Regions from separate parts of the Shewanella sp. Koi 1 genome, predicted to be linked through region 1. Evidence: riboswitches for the same ligand, from Rfam matches in the RefSeq annotation. Region 1 holds a riboswitch; the other holds the start of a gene.
What was found. Region 1 has a riboswitch for cobalamin ahead of ACUZ8J_RS03655 (TonB-dependent receptor). Riboswitches for the same ligand answer to the same signal wherever they lie in the genome.
Positions count from the first base shown of each region.

Region 2: another riboswitch for cobalamin. It lies ahead of ACUZ8J_RS04590 (ABC transporter ATP-binding protein); the one in region 1 lies ahead of ACUZ8J_RS03655 (TonB-dependent receptor).

Region 1 covers NZ_JBREJM010000001.1:802,076-812,012, forward strand. The annotation lists gene ACUZ8J_RS03640 (hypothetical protein) at 1-160, shown strand, start outside; gene ACUZ8J_RS03645 (hypothetical protein) at 164-1,600, shown strand; gene ACUZ8J_RS03650 (hypothetical protein) at 1,838-2,506, shown strand; cobalamin riboswitch at 2,632-2,865, shown strand; gene ACUZ8J_RS03655 (TonB-dependent receptor) at 2,975-4,933, shown strand; gene ACUZ8J_RS03660 (HDOD domain-containing protein) at 5,214-5,942, shown strand; gene ACUZ8J_RS03665 (LysR family transcriptional regulator) at 5,999-6,904, opposite strand; gene metE (5-methyltetrahydropteroyltriglutamate--homocysteine S-methyltransferase) at 7,105-9,375, shown strand; gene ACUZ8J_RS03675 (CPBP family intramembrane glutamic endopeptidase) at 9,473-9,937, opposite strand, start outside.
Region 2 covers NZ_JBREJM010000001.1:1,033,456-1,043,392, forward strand. The annotation lists partial or broken gene metH (methionine synthase) at 1-3,638, opposite strand, end outside; gene ACUZ8J_RS04585 (histidine phosphatase family protein) at 3,849-4,571, shown strand; cobalamin riboswitch at 4,752-4,910, shown strand; gene ACUZ8J_RS04590 (ABC transporter ATP-binding protein) at 5,044-6,009, shown strand; gene ACUZ8J_RS04595 (FecCD family ABC transporter permease) at 6,006-7,154, shown strand; gene cobT (nicotinate-nucleotide--dimethylbenzimidazole phosphoribosyltransferase) at 7,428-8,480, shown strand; gene ACUZ8J_RS04605 (adenosylcobinamide-GDP ribazoletransferase) at 8,577-9,365, shown strand; gene cobU (bifunctional adenosylcobinamide kinase/adenosylcobinamide-phosphate guanylyltransferase) at 9,362-9,937, shown strand, end outside.

The sequences.
Region 1 (9,937 bases):
AGTTCTCCTAACCCGTATCGATTCGCGTCAGGGCTTTGAATACCAACTCAAACCGTTACTCGAGTCGATATCAGCCAAATTAGCACAACCCAATCAGCAACCCGCGTTGTCAGTAACCAAAGTTTCAGCAACCAAAGTTTCAGCAAATACAGGGAAATAAGTAATGCAGTCTTATCCTATCTCACGCCCCTTGGCACTGGTGGCCGCCTTAGTGGCGTTACAATTAACCGCCTGTAGCCAACCTAAACCCGTAGCCGTAGTCGAAAATGAAAAGGAATCCTTGCTGCAATTTGATAACGGCAAGCTTATCCAGTTTCAGGAAAAGGCGAATCCGAATTATCGCCATATTCCCTGCGATTTACCCGCAGTCGAGACTGTGGTGACCAACAGTACGGCCTTCGCCGCATTAACTCAGTCGGGTGAGGTGATCACTTGGGGTGACAGTTTTGCCGGTGGCGATAGCCGTGAAGTGACAGAACAACTTAAGCAAGTGAAGCAAATTGTCCCGGTTAAAGATGGGTTTGCTGCGCTGCGACAAGATGGCACTGTGGTCTATTGGGGCAATGCGGGGAAATTAAGTCTGGACAAGGCATTGCAAGCGCGCATGACCAATATCACTAAGCTCTTCGCCAACCGAGAAGCCCTAGCCGCGCTCGATGCCAATGGTAAGGTACATACTTGGGGCTATGGGCCTTACGGCGGCAATAGTTTGCAGGTGCAAAATGACTTAGTCGATGTGGTCGATATCTTTGCTAAAGGGCGCAGTTTTATTGCCCTGAAAAAAGACGCCAGCGCTGTAGTGTGGGGTGAGGTTGAAAGTTCGACCAATATGAAGAAGTTGCAGTCGCAGCTGACGGATATTAAACATATCGAATATTTTCAAAACACCTATGCCGCTTTGAAAAAAGATGGCTCAGTGGTGAGTTGGGGCTGGCGCAGTGATGCTTATCCGATCCGCAGTGCCCTTGAGGATGTGGCGAGTCTCACGGCAAACAGTTGCGCGTTTGCGGTGTTAAGTCCAACGGGGGATGCCCATTTCTGGGGCGATGGCATTAACTGTGGCGTCGATTGGATCAAGAAAACCGATATCACAGGCGTGAAGGAGATTATCAGCGTCGGCCCGGGATTCTTGCTACTGCGTGACAATGCTACGCCGCAAATTCTCGCCGACGATACGGATTACGCCTATCTGTTTGGCTTTCATCATGCTCAAGCGATCCTCGACAAATATTGGCAGCAAGGCAGCAAAATTACCCTAGGTAAGTCCTCCTTTGCCTTTACGCGCCCCGACGGCAAAGTGGTACCCGTCGGTTATCGGGCAGACCTTAAAAATGTCGAGCAACTGATTGAGCGCATTCCACGCCTCACTTGGCTAGCACCGGCAAATGATGGTTTTGTGGGGATCAGTGAAAAGGGAGAATGGGTCTCTTGGTCGATGAATCTCGGAATGTTTGATAAACCGTCGGTACAACCTGCCGATTCCTTGGTGGTTAAGCCGCTGGAATTCACCCCCGCTGCCCAATGTGAGACCCCAGAGCAACGGCAGGCGATTTTGAGTCAGGCAAGGCCGCAGCGGAAAATCAATTGGTCATTTGACTAACTCATTGTAGGGCATTTCTCTGCTGGTGAAAGTTCATTCACCAGCTTTTTAAATCCATCATCGACCCTATCTTTGGCTGCTATTTGCTGTTTTACAGTTGTTGTGACTGTATAAGTATCATTTTGTTTAGCTTTTTAACTGTTATCTTATTTACATCTTCGCTAGAATGCTGGATGTTTTCTATGCAATTTCATATGTCGTATTAACCCATAACAATGCGATACAAGGATGATAATAATGAAATGTATACCCCATATGCAGATGAGGTTATGGCAGGGCGCGAGCGTATTAATGCTGTGCAGCCTAATCGGCTCTGAATCCGTCGAGGCGAAATTGGATATGCCTCGCAGCGTAAGTGGCGCGTCGCATACCCATGTGTTGCCTGTCTTTAGTCAGCAATTAGGATTTAATCTGCCAAAGGGTTGGCGTCAAGCCTACCATGAGGAACGTGCGGGTATGTTTATGGCGGAATTTGTGCCGGAGCAGGAGGCGCTCAATCAATGGAGTGCGCTGTTTTGTGTGCAAGGCTTTAAGGACATGGCCGAAAGCGTGAGCCCCGAGCAGTTTTTAGATGCGATGGCTGAAACTTACCAAGCCGCCTGTGACGGTGAAGTAGTGTATCAAAAGCTAGGGGATACCCAAGTAGACGGTCACGAAGGTTTTCAAGCTATTCTCGGTTGTACCACAATGCCGAATGTCCATAGCGCGACTCAGTTTAATCCCAGTGCTTTTACCTCTCATCCCCAGGGCGAAATTGGTTACTATACCGTGGTAAGTGGTAACAAAGACTTGTATTTACTGCATAAATCGATGCGTGGCGATGTGTTTTCTGCCGACAAACCTCCCTTGCAGGCGGCCAACAGTGCTGACTTTATTTCTGGCTTAGCGCCCTATTCATTAAAGTAGTTGTCAGTCGAGAGACGGATGAGCATGGACTTTCATCCGTATAGACGTCTATAATGCGCGCGCTCAGGCTTGATATGCCACGAGCCTTATTGGGCGTTAACTGGTTTTTCGCCCTCTGAACCTATTTTTAGTCAACCTTCTGTGGTGCTTGCGATGCATTCGTCGCGAGATAATCGGGAAGCCAGTGAAATTCTGGCACTGCCCCCGCAACGGTAAAAGGTGAGAGACGACCGCATTCGCTAGGTAGCTCAAGGTGAGCCAGAGAATCGAGTGTGCAAAGGTCTGTTTCGCGTTAGTCCTTCTATTGCTTGGATTAACATAGCCTAAGTCCGGAGACCGGCCCTAAAGGTGTTTTTGAGATTTCGGTGGGCAGATCTCAAAATGCGATAGTGACTGTCAGTATTTGTTACTGAATCAACGGTATCGTGGCGCCAATGCCCCGTTTTCCTTGCAGGAGTTAAAGGTAAAATGGGAACACATCCAACTAAAATCGCGCTGCTGATCGGCAGCCTTTGCAGCTTTTCTGTTATCGCCCCCGCCGTGGCGGCCGATGATGCCAGCGTCGCCAAAGTCGATGAGCATATCGTCGTAATTGGCCGTTCAGACAAGACCCCCTTAAATATTGCCGCCAATGTGAATGTGATTGATGCCGCTGCGATTGAGCAGAGTGGCGCAACCAGCTTGACCGAAGTGTTACGTGGTCAAAGTGGTATTCAGCTGTCCGACAATAACATTGGTACTAGCTTCGCGATGCGCGGCTTTAGCGCCAGCACCGCCGTTAACAACACGCTGATTTTGCTCGATGGTCGTCGCTTAAATAACATCGATATCGCAGCCCCTAGCCTGAATGCCATTCCACTCAATTTAATTGAGCGCGTGGAGATTTTATCGGGCAGCGCGGGCGTGCTCTATGGCGATCAAGCTGTCGGCGGGGTGATTAACATTGTGACTAAGTCGCCAGAGAATACGGGCGGCAGCGTGCAATTATCCGGCGGCAGCTTTAATACCTACGAAGGTCGCGGCGATGTGTCGGGCGCCATCAATAAAGATTGGCACTATTTCCTGACCGGTAGCTACAACCAAGGCGATAACTATCGCAAGCACAATGCCAATGAAACGGGCTCTATCCTTGGCCGTATTCAATATAAAACCGCCACAGATTCTTTCTTTGTTGAAACCAGCTATTACGATGATGACCGCGAAAACCCAGGGGCGTTGACCCCTGAGCAGTTCAAAGAAAACCCACGCCAGTCTTTCAATTCCAATCAATATGTCCATGAAATGACCACAGCGGCGCGCAGCGGTTATCAGCATCAGCTTAACCAAAACTGGGCATTGGCGGCGGATCTGGATTACAGCGATACCTTAGTCAGTTCGCTCAATTGGGGTCAGAGCCATAATACTCGCTCACTGCTGATGTTTAGCCCTAAAGCGCTAGCCACCTACAGCACTCGTCAAGGTGAGCTAAACCTAGTCACTGGTTTAGACATCAGCCGCGGTAAGGCCGAGTTTGACTCTATGGCGCGCAGCAACGTGCAGGAAATGCAAAGTGCTTACCTGCAAGCCACTGTGCCATTAAGCCACACCTTAAGCTATGTAGTGGGCGGCCGTTATGCGCGGGTGACCGACGATCTGGTCGATGGCAATGTGTATCCAAACGGCATCGATTTAGATGAAGATGCGACCGCATTCGAGTTCGGTTTAAATTACCGTCCGAGCGCCGAGCACAGATTCTATCTACGTGGCGATGAAAACTTCCGCTTTGCTAAGGTCGATGAGCAAGCTTACACCCCGAAAGATGTCTATGGCTTAAAGCCACAGACAGGCCGTTCCTATGAGGCGGGTTGGGATTGGACTGTGGCCAGCCAAAGCCTACGCGTTAGCCTATATCGCCTCGATTTAGAAGATGAAATTGTCTTCGACCCAAGTGCTGAAAAACCTGTTGGCGGCAGCTTCCAAGGTGCCAACGTCAATGCCGATGCATCACGCCGCTATGGCGCGAGTGCCGATTGGGATTGGCAGGTTACTCAAGCCCTCACCTTAGGCTTGGAATATAACTATATTGATGCCGAATTTACCGACGGGGTGAATGATGGCAAGCAATTGTCTTGGGTGGCTGAGCATACGGGACGCGGTTATGTCAGCATGGATTTTGCCGAGCATTTCCAAGTGTTTGCTGAGGCAATTTACACGGGCGATCGTTTTATTGAAGGCGATAACGGCAACGAAGGCGATAAATTATCTAGCTATGTTTTAGGTAATCTAGCCCTTAACTATACCCGTGATGCTTGGTTAGCGAGCCTGCGTATCGATAACCTGTTTGATAAAGAGTATGTTAGCTCGGGTTACTACGGTGGCATTTGGGGTGATAGCTATTACTCAGGCCGAGGCCGTGATATTCGCTTGACTGTGGGTTACCGCTTCTAAGTTTGAAATTAATGCTTAACCGAATAAAGCCAGACTCAGTCTGGCTTTATTATTTCTGTTGTTTGGCTATGCGCAGAGAAAAATCCATTTTCTCGGTGTATTCTTTATAAGTTCAGCCTATTTTGAGATGGCCTAAGTCGTTGCTTGTGCTATAGATCACTTCATCTAAAGCATAGTCACAATTATTCTGCGACTTAGGGCTGAAATTCTCAGTAGTTTGGGTATGATGTGAGCGGTATTCGAATCATCTTATAGCTAATTAACAGGTGTAAAGTGTCTTATGACAGATCTTGAGCAACAGGTTTTTACTCAAGTGAGAGCCATCATAGCGAATGAAGAGCAAGTGATCGGTCGCCGTGGGATCTTAATTCCACTCAAAAAAGCGATCCTTGCCGAAGGCGACATTCGTAATGTGATCGATATTATTTCGAGCGATCCCGCATTAGCTGCCCACATGTTGATGCGCAGTAATTCGGCGCAGGCTTCAGGTGTAGTAAATCCTAAATCTCGCTCCTTAAAAGACGCCCTAATCCGTTTAGGCCAGGTCAATATTTATCGTTATGCCTTCACCTTCTATTTGAAAGAACGCCTCGATGAATTACCCCAACCCTATAAGAAGTTGGTACAAGGTTATTGGAAACTCACGGAAAATATCGCTACCGATGCGGTCGACAGCCTAGTCGATATGCCGGATGTCGATGTCGACCCCGATGAAGTACAAACCTTGGCGCTGTTTAGTGTGTTCGGGCAAATCATTGCCCTAACGGCCTTTGCTTACTTAAATGCCAGCTCTGAGCAATCTTTCCCGTTAAGCGTGATTAAGTCATTGATTGATAATCAGCAGCAGACCTTAACCATCGAAGCCTTTGAGGCCTTAGATCTCGATCAGGATCTGCGCCAAGAGTTTATGATCGCCCATAATCTGCGCCAGACCCGCAATCAAAATTCTCCCGGGTTAATCCTGCGCCGCGTGCTCTCGATGCGCGGCATGTTACTCAACCCGCTCTAAGCACTGCTCATAAAAAAGCCTGCAATTGCAGGCTTTTTTATGCTGTTTTTACGGTACTAATTGGATTTTTGCTGACGCGCTAAACCTTCGCTTGCTACCAGTTGCAGCCAGTTTTGCACTAAGGCCGAGTTCGCGCTGTGGCGGCGATAGGCCCCAAATAGTGGGCGCTTTAAGCCTTCTTGGCCGAGTTTGACTGAAGCTAAACTCAAGCCATGTCCCTCATTGATTGACCAGTTGGGTAGGGCGGCGATACCGTCCTTACAGGCGATGCGTTGCAATAACATCATGGTCAAATCGCAGGTCTTTTGCTCGCCGGCTTCAACGCCTGCGGGTTCTAAAAAGTGGCGATAAATATCTAAACGCGCCAGTGGCACTGGGTAGCTGATAATGGGTAAGCGGGCCAATTGCTTAGGCGTAACATAGGCTTCTTTCGCTAAGGGATGATCCTTGGCAACCACTAACTTCACTTCAAAATCAAACAAATGCTGATAGGCGAGCGAGTGTCCCGGTACGGGATCTGAGGTCAGTACTATATCGAGTTCGCCCATCTCCAAGGCATTGAGCGAATCGAATAGATGACGGCTCGACAGATCTAACTCGGCCTGCGGATGATCTTGCCTAAATTGCTCCATCACTGGCATTAACCAGCGAAAACAGCTGTGGCATTCAATCCCCACTCTGAGCTGATTGGTCTCTGTCTCTAGGCCATTTTTTAGATCCGTTTCCGTTTCTAACACCTTAGGCAGGATCTCTTCGGCGAGGTGCAACAGCCGTGCGCCTTCCTGAGTAAAGGAGAGGGGTTTGCTTTTACGCACAAAAATGGGCGAATTAATTCGTTGCTCTAACTCCTTAATTTGATGGGAGAGAGCCGATTGAGTGACAAAACGTTTTTTGGCTGCGCCCGCCAAGCTGCCACTTTCCTTCAGGGCCATTAAGGTTCGCAGATGTCTTAGTTCGATCATGATCACTCCAAGTGAATTTCGCTCATGTTGTGCTTGAAATCAATTCGGTTGCTGGCATAGAGACTATCACAATAAACTTCTAGACGTCCAGACGCCCATTGTGATTTATCTAGGCTTAAATGCGAAAAGTTGCCAAGAAAACACCATCAGCTGGGTGCAAGTGCCGAATATGGCTTATCTCAAATAAAGGAAGATATGGTATGCAATTAAACAGTCTAGGTTTTCCCCGTATCGGGCGTCGTCGTGAATTAAAGTTTGCCCTTGAAAAATACTGGCGTGGTGAGAGCACTCAAGCTGAACTGCATGAGGTGGCTAAGGAGTTGCGCCGCACCCATTGGCAATGGCAGGTGGCTGCGGGGATTGAGCAAGTGCCAGTAGGGGATTTTGCCTTTTACGATCAAGTGTTAACCCTGAGTGCGACCTTAAACGCTATCCCCGCTCGCCACCGTGGTGAGGGTGCTATCGATCTTGATACCTTATTCCGCGTTGCCCGTGGCCGCGCACCAAGTGGCACCGATGCGCCAGCCTCGGAAATGACTAAGTATTTCAACACTAACTATCACTACTTAGTGCCAGAGCTTAAGCAAGACCAAGAGTTCACTATCGCCTATGAGCAGTTTTTTGATGAAGTGGCCGAGGCGCAGTCCTTAGGTTATCAAGCCAAGCCGGTGCTGTTAGGCCCTGTGAGTTACTTGTATCTGGCAAAAACCGTGGGTCAGGATTTCGATAAACTCAGTTTATTGCCCAATTTATTAAAGGCCTATGCCGAAATACTTGCGCGTTTTGCTGCGCAGGGCGTGACTTGGGTGCAACTTGAAGAGCCTATACTGGCACTCGAATTAGCCGCCGATTGGCAAGCGTCAATTAGCCAAGCTTATCAAGCGCTTAAAACGGATCAAGTAAATATTTTACTCACCAGCTACTATGGCAGTATCAGTCATCATCAGACGCTGGTTTCCGCGCTGCCTGTGGCGGGTTTGCACCTCGATTTAGTGACTGCACCTGAGCAATTGGCCTTGTTTGCTAATGCATTAAGACCAGATCAAATTCTGTCAGCTGGCGTAGTTAATGGCCGTAACGTGTGGGCGGCGGAGGTTGACCTGATTGTTGAGCGTATCGGCGGTGTTGCCCGAGACTTAGGCCAGCGTTTATGGATTGGCACTTCGTGTTCATTGCTGCACAGCCCTGTGGATTTAGAGGTGGAGACAACCCTAGCTCCCGCACTGCGTCAGCAGCTTGCGTTTGCTAAGCAAAAGCTGTTGGAACTGGCGAATGTGCGCCAATTGTTGCAGGCCCCTGAGTCTGTCGCGGCCAAAGCGATAGTTAACACCTGTTTGGCACGCCGTGAGGCTAAAGCACAGGCGGCGGATGCTAAAGTGATCGCCCGTGTGAATGCGCTGACCCCAGCCGACTATGAACGTGTGAGCGAATTTACTGAGCGCCAAGTGGTGCAGCAGCGTAAGTATCGTTTGCCATTGCTGCCAACGACCACGATTGGTTCATTCCCACAAACACCCGCCATCCGCGGACTACGTAGCCGCTGGCGCAAGGGTGAGCTAAGCGATGCCCAATATACTGAGCAGTTGCAGCAAGTGACCCGCGATACTATCGACCGCCAGCTTAAGCTCGGTATCGATGTGCTGGTGCACGGTGAAGCCGAGCGTAATGACATGGTGGAATACTTCGGCGAGCAGCTCGAAGGCGTGGGCTTTACCAAAAATGGGTGGGTGCAGAGTTATGGTTCTCGCTGCGTGAAGCCGCCATTAATTTATGGCGATGTGAGTCGCCCGAAAGCCATGACGGTTGATTGGGCGGTATTTGCCCAGAGCCTGACGGACAAACCTGTCAAAGGCATGCTAACGGGGCCGGTGACGATTCTACATTGGTCGTTCGCCCGTGAAGATATCAGCCGCGATACCATTGCCACCCAATTGGCGCTGGCTATTCGTGATGAAGTGGTGGATTTACAAAATGCGGGTATTGGCATTATTCAAATTGATGAGCCAGCCTTCCGCGAAGGATTGCCATTAAAGCAAAGCGAGTGGCAAGCTTACTTAGATTGGGCGGTGAATGCCTTTAAACTGAGTGCGGCGGGTGTGATTGATGAAACCCAAATCCACACCCATATGTGTTACAGCGAGTTTAACGATACGATTGCCGCGATTGCCGCCATGGATGCGGACGTGATCACCATCGAGACTTCGCGCTCACGCATGGAACTGCTCAACGCCTTTGAAGATTTTGAATATCCAAATGAAATTGGCCCTGGCGTTTACGATATCCACTCGCCCAATACACCAAGTGTTGAGGCCATGGTGCACCTTATCGAAAAAGCGGCGCAAAAAGTGCCAGTGCGCCAACTGTGGGTTAACCCCGATTGCGGCCTTAAGACACGCACTTGGGCTGAAGTCGAACCCGCGCTGAAAAACATGGTCGATGCGACCCGTGAACTACGTCGCCGCCTTGGCTAAGCACTGTAAAATCTGCAATGAATGCCTCTTTGGCATAGCGTAAAAAAAGGGATACCTTAGGTATCCCTGTTTTTATTAGGTAATGAGCTTGGATGCATTAACCGATAAGCAGTACAACACTTAACATTGTCCAATCGTTGATGATGTGGGCACCTGTCGATATTAAGATATTTTTTGTTTTCAAGTAGGCGAGTAACAGCACCATTCTTGCTGCACCTATCACTATTAGGCATTGAACCCAATTCCATTGATACGTAGGTAAGTGTGCCATGCCAAACAATATGGCTGATCCTATCCAAGCGATAATAATGGCGGTTCTGCGTTGGATACCAAAATGAGAATGAAGCAGCCACATCAAGGCTAAAAATGGAATGACTGTGATGAGCTCTTCACCAAACAGTTGTGGAATCGTTCGTAAAAAGAACAGTAGCTTTTCCCATATGTCCTGATGACGGAGCATTTCGAAGGCGGGATTGGCTGTTGCGCCAACAGTGTCAGACACTATTTTTCCTATGGTGACACTGATGATAATGTTGAGGAGGGCGATTAAAAACATCCACCC
Region 2 (9,937 bases), 230 kb from region 1:
CAATATTGGTCACGCCAAAGTAGCGGGATTTCGGGTGGGCAAAGTACCAGCCTGATACCGCGGCGGTCGGGAACATGGCGTAACTTTCAGTAATGTTTAAGTCGATGGTTTCATTCGGCTTTAACAGTTCCCACAACAGGCCTTTTTCTGTGTGATCCGGGCAAGCGGGGTAACCCGGTGCGGGGCGGATCCCTTTGTATTTCTCACGAATTAAGGCTTCGTTATCGAGCTGTTCATCGGCGGCATAACCCCAGAATTCCTTACGCACACGCTCGTGCATCCGCTCGGCAAAGGCTTCGGCTAAACGGTCGGCTAAACACTTGAGCATAATGGCATTGTAGTCATCATGGTTCGCCTCAAAGCGGGCGATATGCTCATCGATACCATGGCCAGCGGTCACGGCAAAGCCGCCCATATAGTCGGCTACGCCGCTGTCTTTTGGCGCCACAAAGTCGGCCAGACAGAAGTTATCGTTACCCACACGCTCAAGCTGCATCCGCAGGTGATGGGTGGTCATTTCGACTTCGGTGCGAGTCTCGTCGGTATATAGCTCAATATCATCGAAGCCGACGGTATTGGCGGGGAATAACCCAATCACGCCCTTGGCGGTGAGCCATTTTTCATCGATGATTTTTTGAAGCATCGCCTGACCATCGGCGAACAGCTTCTGCGCCTCAACCCCCACTACGTTGTCGGTTAAGATCTCGGGGAAATGGCCGTGCAGCTCCCAGGCGCGGAAGAAAGGCGTCCAGTCGATACGGTCGACTAAATCGGTTAATGGATAGTCTTCAAATACTTGGCGACCCAGCACATTGGGCTTGAACGGGGTGTAGTTTGCCCAGTCGTGCTGGCAGCGGTTTTCGCGGGCGGCTTCCAGCGAGACAATTTCCTTACGCTTGGTTTGCGATAAACGCTTAACGCGCATCTCTTCGTATTCGGCGTAGGTCTCATCGATAGTGGCTTGGCGAGTTTCATTGCTGATTAGCTTGCTGACCATAGGCACGGCGCGTGAGGCGTCGGCAATGTAAATCGCGCCATGGGGATAATGGGGCGCAATCTTCACCGCGGTATGGATTTTCGAGCAGGTCGCGCCGCCGATAATCGCTGGAATGGTAAGACCTTCACGGTGGAAGGTTTTCACATTGTGCACCATCTCATCAAGGCTTGGGGTAATCAGCCCCGACATGCCGATAATATCGATATTGTGTTCTTTAACCGCCTCGAGAATGCGCTCTACCGACACCATTACGCCTAAATCGAACACCTCAAAACCGTTACAGGCGAGCACCACGCCGACAATATTTTTGCCGATATCGTGCACATCGCCTTTTACGGTCACCATCAAAATCTTACCGTTAGATTGGCCTTCGACCTTCTCTTGCTCGATAAAGGGGTTGAGGTAGGCCACGGCTTTTTTCATCACCCGCGCCGACTTCACCACCTGTGGCAGGAACATTTTGCCCGAGCCAAACAGGTCGCCGACGATATTCATACCGTCCATCAGCGGGCCTTCAATCACATCCAAAGGCCGTGAGGCAAGTTGGCGCGCCGCTTCGGTATCTTCGTCGATAAATTCGGTGATACCTTTGACCAGCGCATGGGCGAGACGTTGATTAACCGGCCATGAGCGCCATTCTAAATCTTCTTTTTTCGCACTACTTGAGCCATCGCCCCGGAATTTTTCAGCAATCTCAAGCAATTGTTCGGTATTGTTTGAGTCTTCAACTGGACAGGGCAGGTTGAGCACCACGTTCTCGACCTTATCCTTAAGCTCGGGGTCGATATCATCGTAAATCGCTAGCTGACCCGCGTTGACGATACCCATGTCCATGCCGACTTTAATCGCGTGGTACAGGAATACCGCGTGAATCGCCTCACGCACTGGGTTGTTACCGCGGAAGGAGAACGACACGTTCGACACCCCGCCGGAAATCATCGCGTGGGGCAGGGTGGCCTTAATCTCTTTAATGGCTTCAATAAAATCGACGGCATAGTTATCGTGCTCATTGATACCCGTGGCAATGGCGAAGATATTTTTGGTCGAAGATAATGTCTTCGGGCGGAAAGCCGACCTTATCGACTAGCACGCGGTAGGCGCGGGTACAGATCTCGACTTTGCGCGCCTTAGTGTCGGCCTGACCTTGCTCGTCGAACGCCATAATAATGGCCGCGGCGCCGTAGCGTTTTACTAGGGTTGCCTGCTCGATAAACTTCTCTTCGCCTTCCTTCAAGGAGATAGAGTTCACAATTCCCTTGCCTTGAATACATTTGAGGCCCGCTTCAATCACCTCCCACTTAGAGGAGTCGATCATAATCGGCACCCGGCTGATATCCGGCTCAGAGGCGATAAGATTTAAGAACTTATGCATCACCTCGACGCCATCGAGCATGCCTTCGTCCATGTTGATGTCGATGATCTGCGCGCCGCTTTCTACCTGTTCACGGGCGACATCGAGCGCCTGCTCGAACTTACCTTCTTTGATCAGTTTTAAAAACTTGGCCGAGCCTGTGACGTTGGTACGTTCACCCACGTTCACAAATAGGGTTTGGGCGTCGATAGTGAGCGGTTCCAAACCCGATAGACGGCAGGCGACGGGGATCTCGGGTAATAGCCGTGGGGCAAAGGGCTCTACAGCTTCGCGAATGACCTTAATATGCTCGGGCGTGCTACCACAGCAGCCGCCGATAATGTTGAGCATGCCTTCACGGGCCCATTCTTGGATAACGCTCGCCATATCCTCTGGGGTTTCATCGTAACCGCCAAACTCGTTTGGTAGACCCGCGTTAGGGTGCGCCGACACATAACATTCGGCGATGCGAGATAATTCTTCGACGTAGGTGCGCAGCTCCTTAGGGCCGAGGGCACAGTTAAGGCCGATGGATAAGGGCTTGATATGGCGAAGGGAGTTATAAAAGGCTTCGGTGGTTTGTCCGGTCAGGGTTCGGCCCGAGGCATCGGTAATGGTGCCGGAGATCATAACTGGCAAACGCACTGGTGAATTTGGTCCAAAGAGTTCATCGAACACGGTTTCGATGGCAAATAAGGCGGCCTTAGCGTTTAAGGTATCGAAAATGGTCTCAACCATAATGATATCGGCGCCGCCTTCTATCAGGGCGCGGGTCGATTCGCAGTAAGCGGTCACTAACTCATCGAAATGGATATTGCGAAAGCCTGGATCGTTAACATCGGGGCTGATAGAGCAAGTGCGGTTAGTGGGCCCTAACACACCGGCGACATAACGTGGCTTACCCGTGGCTTGCTCGATTTCATCACAGGCCTCACGGGCGAGGCGCGCACCTTCGCGGTTAATTTCGGCGGACAGCGACTGCATATCGTAGTCGGCCATGGCGATAGTGGTGGCGTTAAAGGTATTGGTTTCAATAATATCCGCACCGGCTTTAAGGTAGTCGATGTGAATTTGTTTGATGATATCTGGCTGCGTGAGCACTAAAAGATCGTTATTGCCCTTAACGTCGGTATGCCAATCCTTGAAACGCTCGCCACGGTAATCGGCTTCTTCCAGCTTGTAGCCTTGGATCATAGTGCCCATGGCGCCGTCTAAAATCAGAATGCGCTTTGACAACTGGTTGCGAATGTCTGCCAGTGTTTGGCTGGCTCGATGGAGAGATATCGCCATAAAATGATTACCTTTACTACAGCTAAGTTGAGTCCAAAGTACGCAATCGGGTGACAAATTGCATTTTATTATTGAATGTCGTTCGTTATGTTTTGGACATTTATACGTATAGACGTCCATAATACGCGACATCGGATTGTCAGGGCAAGGTTAAAGTTGGTATAGCATAGGCGAGATAACCCAGATAAAAACGATAAAAGGAAAGATCAGATGAAGCAGCTCAGGTTATTACTGTTACGCCATGGAGAATGCGAGGGCGGGGCGATTTTACGTGGCCGAGTCGATGTGCCACTGAGCGACAAAGGCTGGCGGCAGATGTCGGCGGCGGTGGAGGCGCAGGCGACTGTGTGCCACGGTATTTATAGCTCGACCTCAAGGCGCTGCGCCGAGTTTGCCAAGGCCTTTGCGGCTGAGCTGCATTCGAGTGCATCCGTGGGCAGGAGTTTAGATGCGCCCGCGTCTTTGCCGCTTAAGGTCAATCTGCTGGAGGCGTTACAGGAAATAGCCTTCGGCGATTGGGATGGTTGCCTGCTCGATGACTTATATCAACGCGACGGCGAGCGGATGGCGGCCTATTGGCAGAATCCCTGGGAGGTGACGCCGCCCAATGGCGAAGCCATGGCAAGTTTCGAAGCCCGAGTCGATGGGGCGATAGAACAAATCCTCGATAAAGAGTTTGCCCTGCTGGCGATGGATGATGAACAGGCCCATGGGGAGTTTAATGCCAATGCACCCGCGGCCAATATCTGGGTAGTGACCCACGGCGGGGTTATTCGCCATTTGATGTCAAGGGCGCTGGGGGCGGTGAAAACCTTAGGTTTTTACAGTCAGCTCGCCTTACCCGTGGCGGCGGTGGTGACGATTAATGTCCTCGAGGATGAGCAAGGTAAAAGATACTGGCGTTTAGACTGGCCCTCGGGCCACTGTGAGTAGCTTAAACGCATCTGCCATCGCTATGATGAAAATTTTCTGATTTAAACAGCATTGCCTAATGAGCAAGATATAGGATAATGCTTTTCCCTGACGTTTGAGCCAGATAACGAACCCAGTACGTTAAGCTCAAAGGTCGCAGAAATAGGTGTTAGGAATTTTGTGCGATTGAGTGCTATTGCTTAAAGGCAACAGTATTTAAGCGCGCCGGATAACCCAAACATAATAGGGAATCGGGGAGCTGCCCGTCAGTAGCCCGAACTGTACCCGCAACTGTGAGTAGTCGAAGCATTTTGCTTCTTACCTACGAGTCAGGATACCTGCCTATTTCTGTTTTCGCTGCGTGCAGCCTTAGTTCTCGAGCGGGTAACTCGAGGGAGCAGAAGATGACATTAATGAGTTTCGCCCTGTTGGCCCAAGCGGCTGCTGGCACAAATAACACCAATCAATATCCATGTGGGAGCAATCGTTAGTGATGCATTCCACATCGAGCCTTGCGCCCTTAGCGCCCGCAGCGACTTCCGCCAATATGGCCCTTAAGGTCAGCCAATTGAGCTGGGCGATTGAGGGAAAAACCATTCTCTCGGAGATAAGCTTTGCCTTGCCGCAGGGGGAAATGCTCGGGCTGATTGGCCCCAATGGCGCGGGTAAATCCAGTTTACTGCGCTGTTTATACCGCTTTATTCGCCCTGCTAAAGGGCATATCAGCCTGTTTTCGCAAGATATTAGCGAGCTATCGCCAAAGGCGTTTGCCTGTAAAGTGGCGGTGGTGCAGCAGGATACGCCGCAATATTTCGATATGACCACAGAGCAATTGGTTGCCATGGGACTCACGCCCCATAAGGGCATGTTTGATAGCCATTCCAGCGAAGACAGTGACAAGATTGCCAAAGCGCTGGAAAAGGTCGGTCTGAGCCATAAAGTGCATCAGCAATACGATCGATTATCGGGCGGTGAGAAGCAGCGCGCCCTGATCGCCCGCGCCATAGTGCAGCAGCCGCAGTTATTGATTTTAGATGAGCCGACAAACCATCTCGATATCCGCTATCAAATTCAAATCTTAGAGCTAGTGCGAAGCCTTGGGATCAGTGTCATCGCCTCGATTCATGACCTGAATTTAGCCAGCGCCCTGTGCGACCACTTACTGCTACTGGATAAGGGGCAGGTGAGTGCCATGGGCACGCCGGCTCAGGTGTTAACCGAAGAACGTATTGCCGAAGTGTTTGGGGTATGCGCCCAAGTGACGCCCCATCCACAGCATGGTAACCCCTTGATTAATTACTTTTATGGTTATCAAAAGTCTAAGAGCGATACTGCGGACGCAGCGAGTGACTCCCACCCCGTTTCGGCTCAAGCGTTACCTCCTGTGGCCTGCGCCTGTCATAACCCCGGGGCGCCTAACGCGGCCTTGCATAAGCATAGCGTTGAACCCACGCCATGATAGACACACTCAAATTGGTGACCATGAATTTTTTTAGCCACATTTTTACGCCGCTCACCCGCCAGCAATGGCTGATTTTAGGCTTGGCGGGCTTTGCCCTGCTCACCCCCATCGCTGCCGCGAGTTTTGGCGCGGCAAACATTAGCTTTTTAGATGTGCTGCATGTGTTTATCAATAAACTCAGTCACCTGTTTATGACTGATGAGGCCGTGAGCACCAGCAGCATGACAGAGCGGATTGTGATGGAGCTGCGACTGCCACGGATTTTACTTGCCTTTGTGGCGGGGGCTGGACTGTCCTTGGCGGGGAGCGTGCTGCAAACCGTGACCCGTAACCCCCTTGCCGATCCTTATCTGTTCGGCATTAGCTCCGGCGCTTCGTTTGGTGCCGTGGTCATGTTGACGCTGTTCACTGGTTCTGGCCTGTTTGGCAATGCGGGCGCGATAGCCAATTCGGGGATTTTTAGCGGCGCAGGGGGCTTTGCGGGGCTCTTGTGGTTTAGTTTGCCCTTCGGCGCCTTTATTGGTGCCAGTCTGTCGGTGCTAATCGTGCTGGCGTTAGCTGGGTTAGGTCTTAAGAGCCAGGTAGAGCGGATGTTGCTCTCTGGCGTGGCAACCTCCTTTATGTTTGGCGCGTTAACCAGTTTACTGCTGTACTTTGCCAGCCCACAGGCCACCGCATCGGTATTGTTTTGGAGCCTTGGCAGTTTTGCTAAGGCCAGTTGGTCGCTGTTGGTGCTGCCGTCCTTAGTGGTGCTGGTGAGCTTTTTAATTATTCTGGGTTGGAAGCGCCAAATCATGGCGTTGCAAGCGGGGGATGAAACGGCTCACACCTTAGGGGTGAATGTGCCTAAGCTGCGCCTCAATATGCTGCTGCTCTGCTCGCTTATCACCGCCATTTTAGTGGCGACCTGTGGCGGCATTGGCTTTGTCGGCTTGATGATCCCGCACACAGTACGTTTGTTATTCCCCGGTCGTCAGCCCATCTTACTGACGGCGCTGGTGGGCGGCCTGTTTATGGTGTGGATTGATGTGCTCGCCCGATGTTTGCTTGGCAATCAGGAATTACCCGTAGGGATTATCACCGCCGCGATTGGTAGCTTCTTCTTTTTGCTGATTTTGCGTCGGCGCAAGCTATCGAACTAGTTATTTGCATGCTGATTTTGATAAGCAATTGTTCGATAAGTGATTGTTGAAAGAGAAATTGCCCAACTCGAATGAGCCAAATTCGTACTTAGTGCGTATAGCAAATCGCTGCCGAATGCGTCGTAGTGGTTGTTCTAGAATGTAGTTGCGAACGCATCCTTGCGAACAAATCGTTGTGAACGAATCGTTGTGAAAGAATAGTCGCGAGCGTATTAGCCAATAAGTTATGAGTAGCGGCTCCACATGGGAGCCTAAATTGCCACTGGAGCGTGAATGTCTCAATCTGCCCTGTTATTTCAAATCGAGCCTGCGAGTCGAGCGCAGGATCAGTTTATTCAACAAAAGATCGATCTGAAGACTAAGCCGCCGGGCGCTCTGGGGTTGTTAGAACCCTTGGCGCTGCAAATTGCCCGCATCCAAGGGCCGCAGCAATTACAGATAGTTAACCCAACCATGTTGGTGTTTGCTGGGGATCATGGGATTGCCGCCGAAGGCGTGTCGATAGCCCCGAGCGAAGTCACGCGGCAAATGGTGCAAAATTTTGCCCATGGCGGCGCGGCTATCAATGTGTTTTGTCGCCAATTAGGCTTCAATCTCGAGGTGATTGATTGCGGTATTTTAACCCCAGTTGAGGGTATCGAAGGCATTATCGACCAACGCCTTGGCGCCGGCACTGGCGCAATTCACTTAGAGCCAGCGATGAGTTTAGCCTGTGTGGACAAGGGCTTTGCCATGGCGCAGGCGTTAATCGAGCGCCACCATCAAGCGGGTTGTAACTTGGTCGCCTTTGGCGAGATGGGCATAGGTAACACCTCTTCCGCTGCGGCGATTATGGCGGCCATCATGCAACTCGATGTGGCCGACTGTGTTGGCCGTGGCACGGGGATCAGTGCCGAAACCTTAGAGCGTAAACAGATGCTTATCGAACTCGCACTGTTGTTACATCAGAGTGCGATGACAGGCCCTAAGCAAGTGCTGGCCTGTTTGGCCGGCTTTGAAATTGTGCAGATGACGGGGGCCATGCTCGCCGCCGCAGAGCGCAAGATGCTGGTCGTGGTGGATGGTTTTATTGCAACCGCAGCGGCGTTGGTTGCCGTGACTATTAATGCCCATGTGCGGGATTATTTGATTTTTGCCCACCGCTCCGAGGAGCAAGGTCATCAGCGGATGTTGGAACATTTAAAGGCTAAACCTTTGTTATCTTTAGGGCTGAGATTAGGCGAAGGCACGGGCGCTGCCTTGGCATTGCCGTTAATTCAAGCCGCAGTAAATTTTTACAATCAAATGGCGAGTTTTAGTGATGCCGGGATTGAGGCTGTTGTATGATGTGCCCTGCTAAGTGTCTTATTTAAAATAATAACTTTTAGCTAACCGTTTTAATCTTAAACCTTGCAGCAAGTGTTAATTCACTAAGGATGCTTTATGTCAGAACGCGAAAGCTGGCACAAAGAGATAGATTTGTTTTTAGTGGCTATGGGCTATTTTACCCGCATTCCTATGCCCAAATGGGTTGAGGTCGATGCCGACAAGCTCAATAAAGCCAGCCGTTACTTTGGATTAGTGGGCCTGCTGGTGGGGCTACTCAGTGCCATCGTGTTTTGGCTCACCCAAAACTGGTTGCCTGCCGGCGTGTCCGTACTGCTGTCGATGGTCACAGGCGTGCTGCTCACGGGTGGTTTTCACGAGGACGGTTTAGCCGATACCTTCGATGGTTTCGGTGGCGGTTGGACGGCGGAAGACAAGCTGCGGATCATGAAAGACTCTCGCCTAGGCAGCTACGGCGCCTTGGCTTTGATGCTCGTGCTGATGCTTAAGTGGCAATTATTAGTGGAACTCGCGCTTTATGATCCTGTGGTTGCAGGCTCGGCGATGATAGTCGCCCACACTGTGAGCCGCGTCGTTGCCGCCAGCCTTATCTTTACCGAGAAATACGTGCGCGACGATGAATCCAGTAAATCCAAGCCGTTAGCGCAGCATCAAGGTATTAATGAACTGTTTATTTTGATCGCCAGCGGTGTGTTAGTGCTGTTAGTGCTTAAGGGCATTGCCGCGTTGTCGTTGTTACTGGTGATGATAGGCCTACGTCGTTTGATTGTGGTGATCTTTAGACGCCAAATCGGTGGCTACACGGGGGATACCTTAGGCGCAGCGCAGCAGATCTGCGAAATCGTCTGTTACTTCGTGCTGCTCGTTGTGGGTAGCATACTGTGATCCATTTAGTGCTAGGCGGCGCGCGTAGCGGTAAGAGCCGCTACGGCGAAGCCTTAGTGCGCCAGTATACCGCCCTCGGATTTGATGCCTGCTATTTGGCGACTGCACAGGCGCTCGATGCCGAAATGAGCAGTCGCATTCGTTTACATCAGGATGGACGTGCCAAGGATGATATCGACTGGCAACTCGTCGAAGAACCCTTGGCATTAACCGCCAAGCTCGAACACTTAGCCAAACCCGGCCGAGTGATTCTGGTGGATTGTTTAACGCTTTGGCTAACCAATCAATTACTTGCACAGAGCCCCGAGGCCGAGCCCGCTTCAACGGAATCGGACTTTGCCTTGGATTTTGCCCGCTCTCGCCATGAGCCTTTAGAACACTGGCGGCAGCAACGCGCCGATTTTATCCAGACCTTAAGCACCCTTGAGGGCGTAGTGATTTTAATCAGCAATGAGGTCGGCTCTGGCATTGTGCCCTTGGGCGAATTGAGTCGCCAGTTTGTCGATGAAGCGGGTTGGTTAAATCAGGCCGTTGCCGAGGTGGCGGATAATGTGACCTTAGTGGTGGCGGGT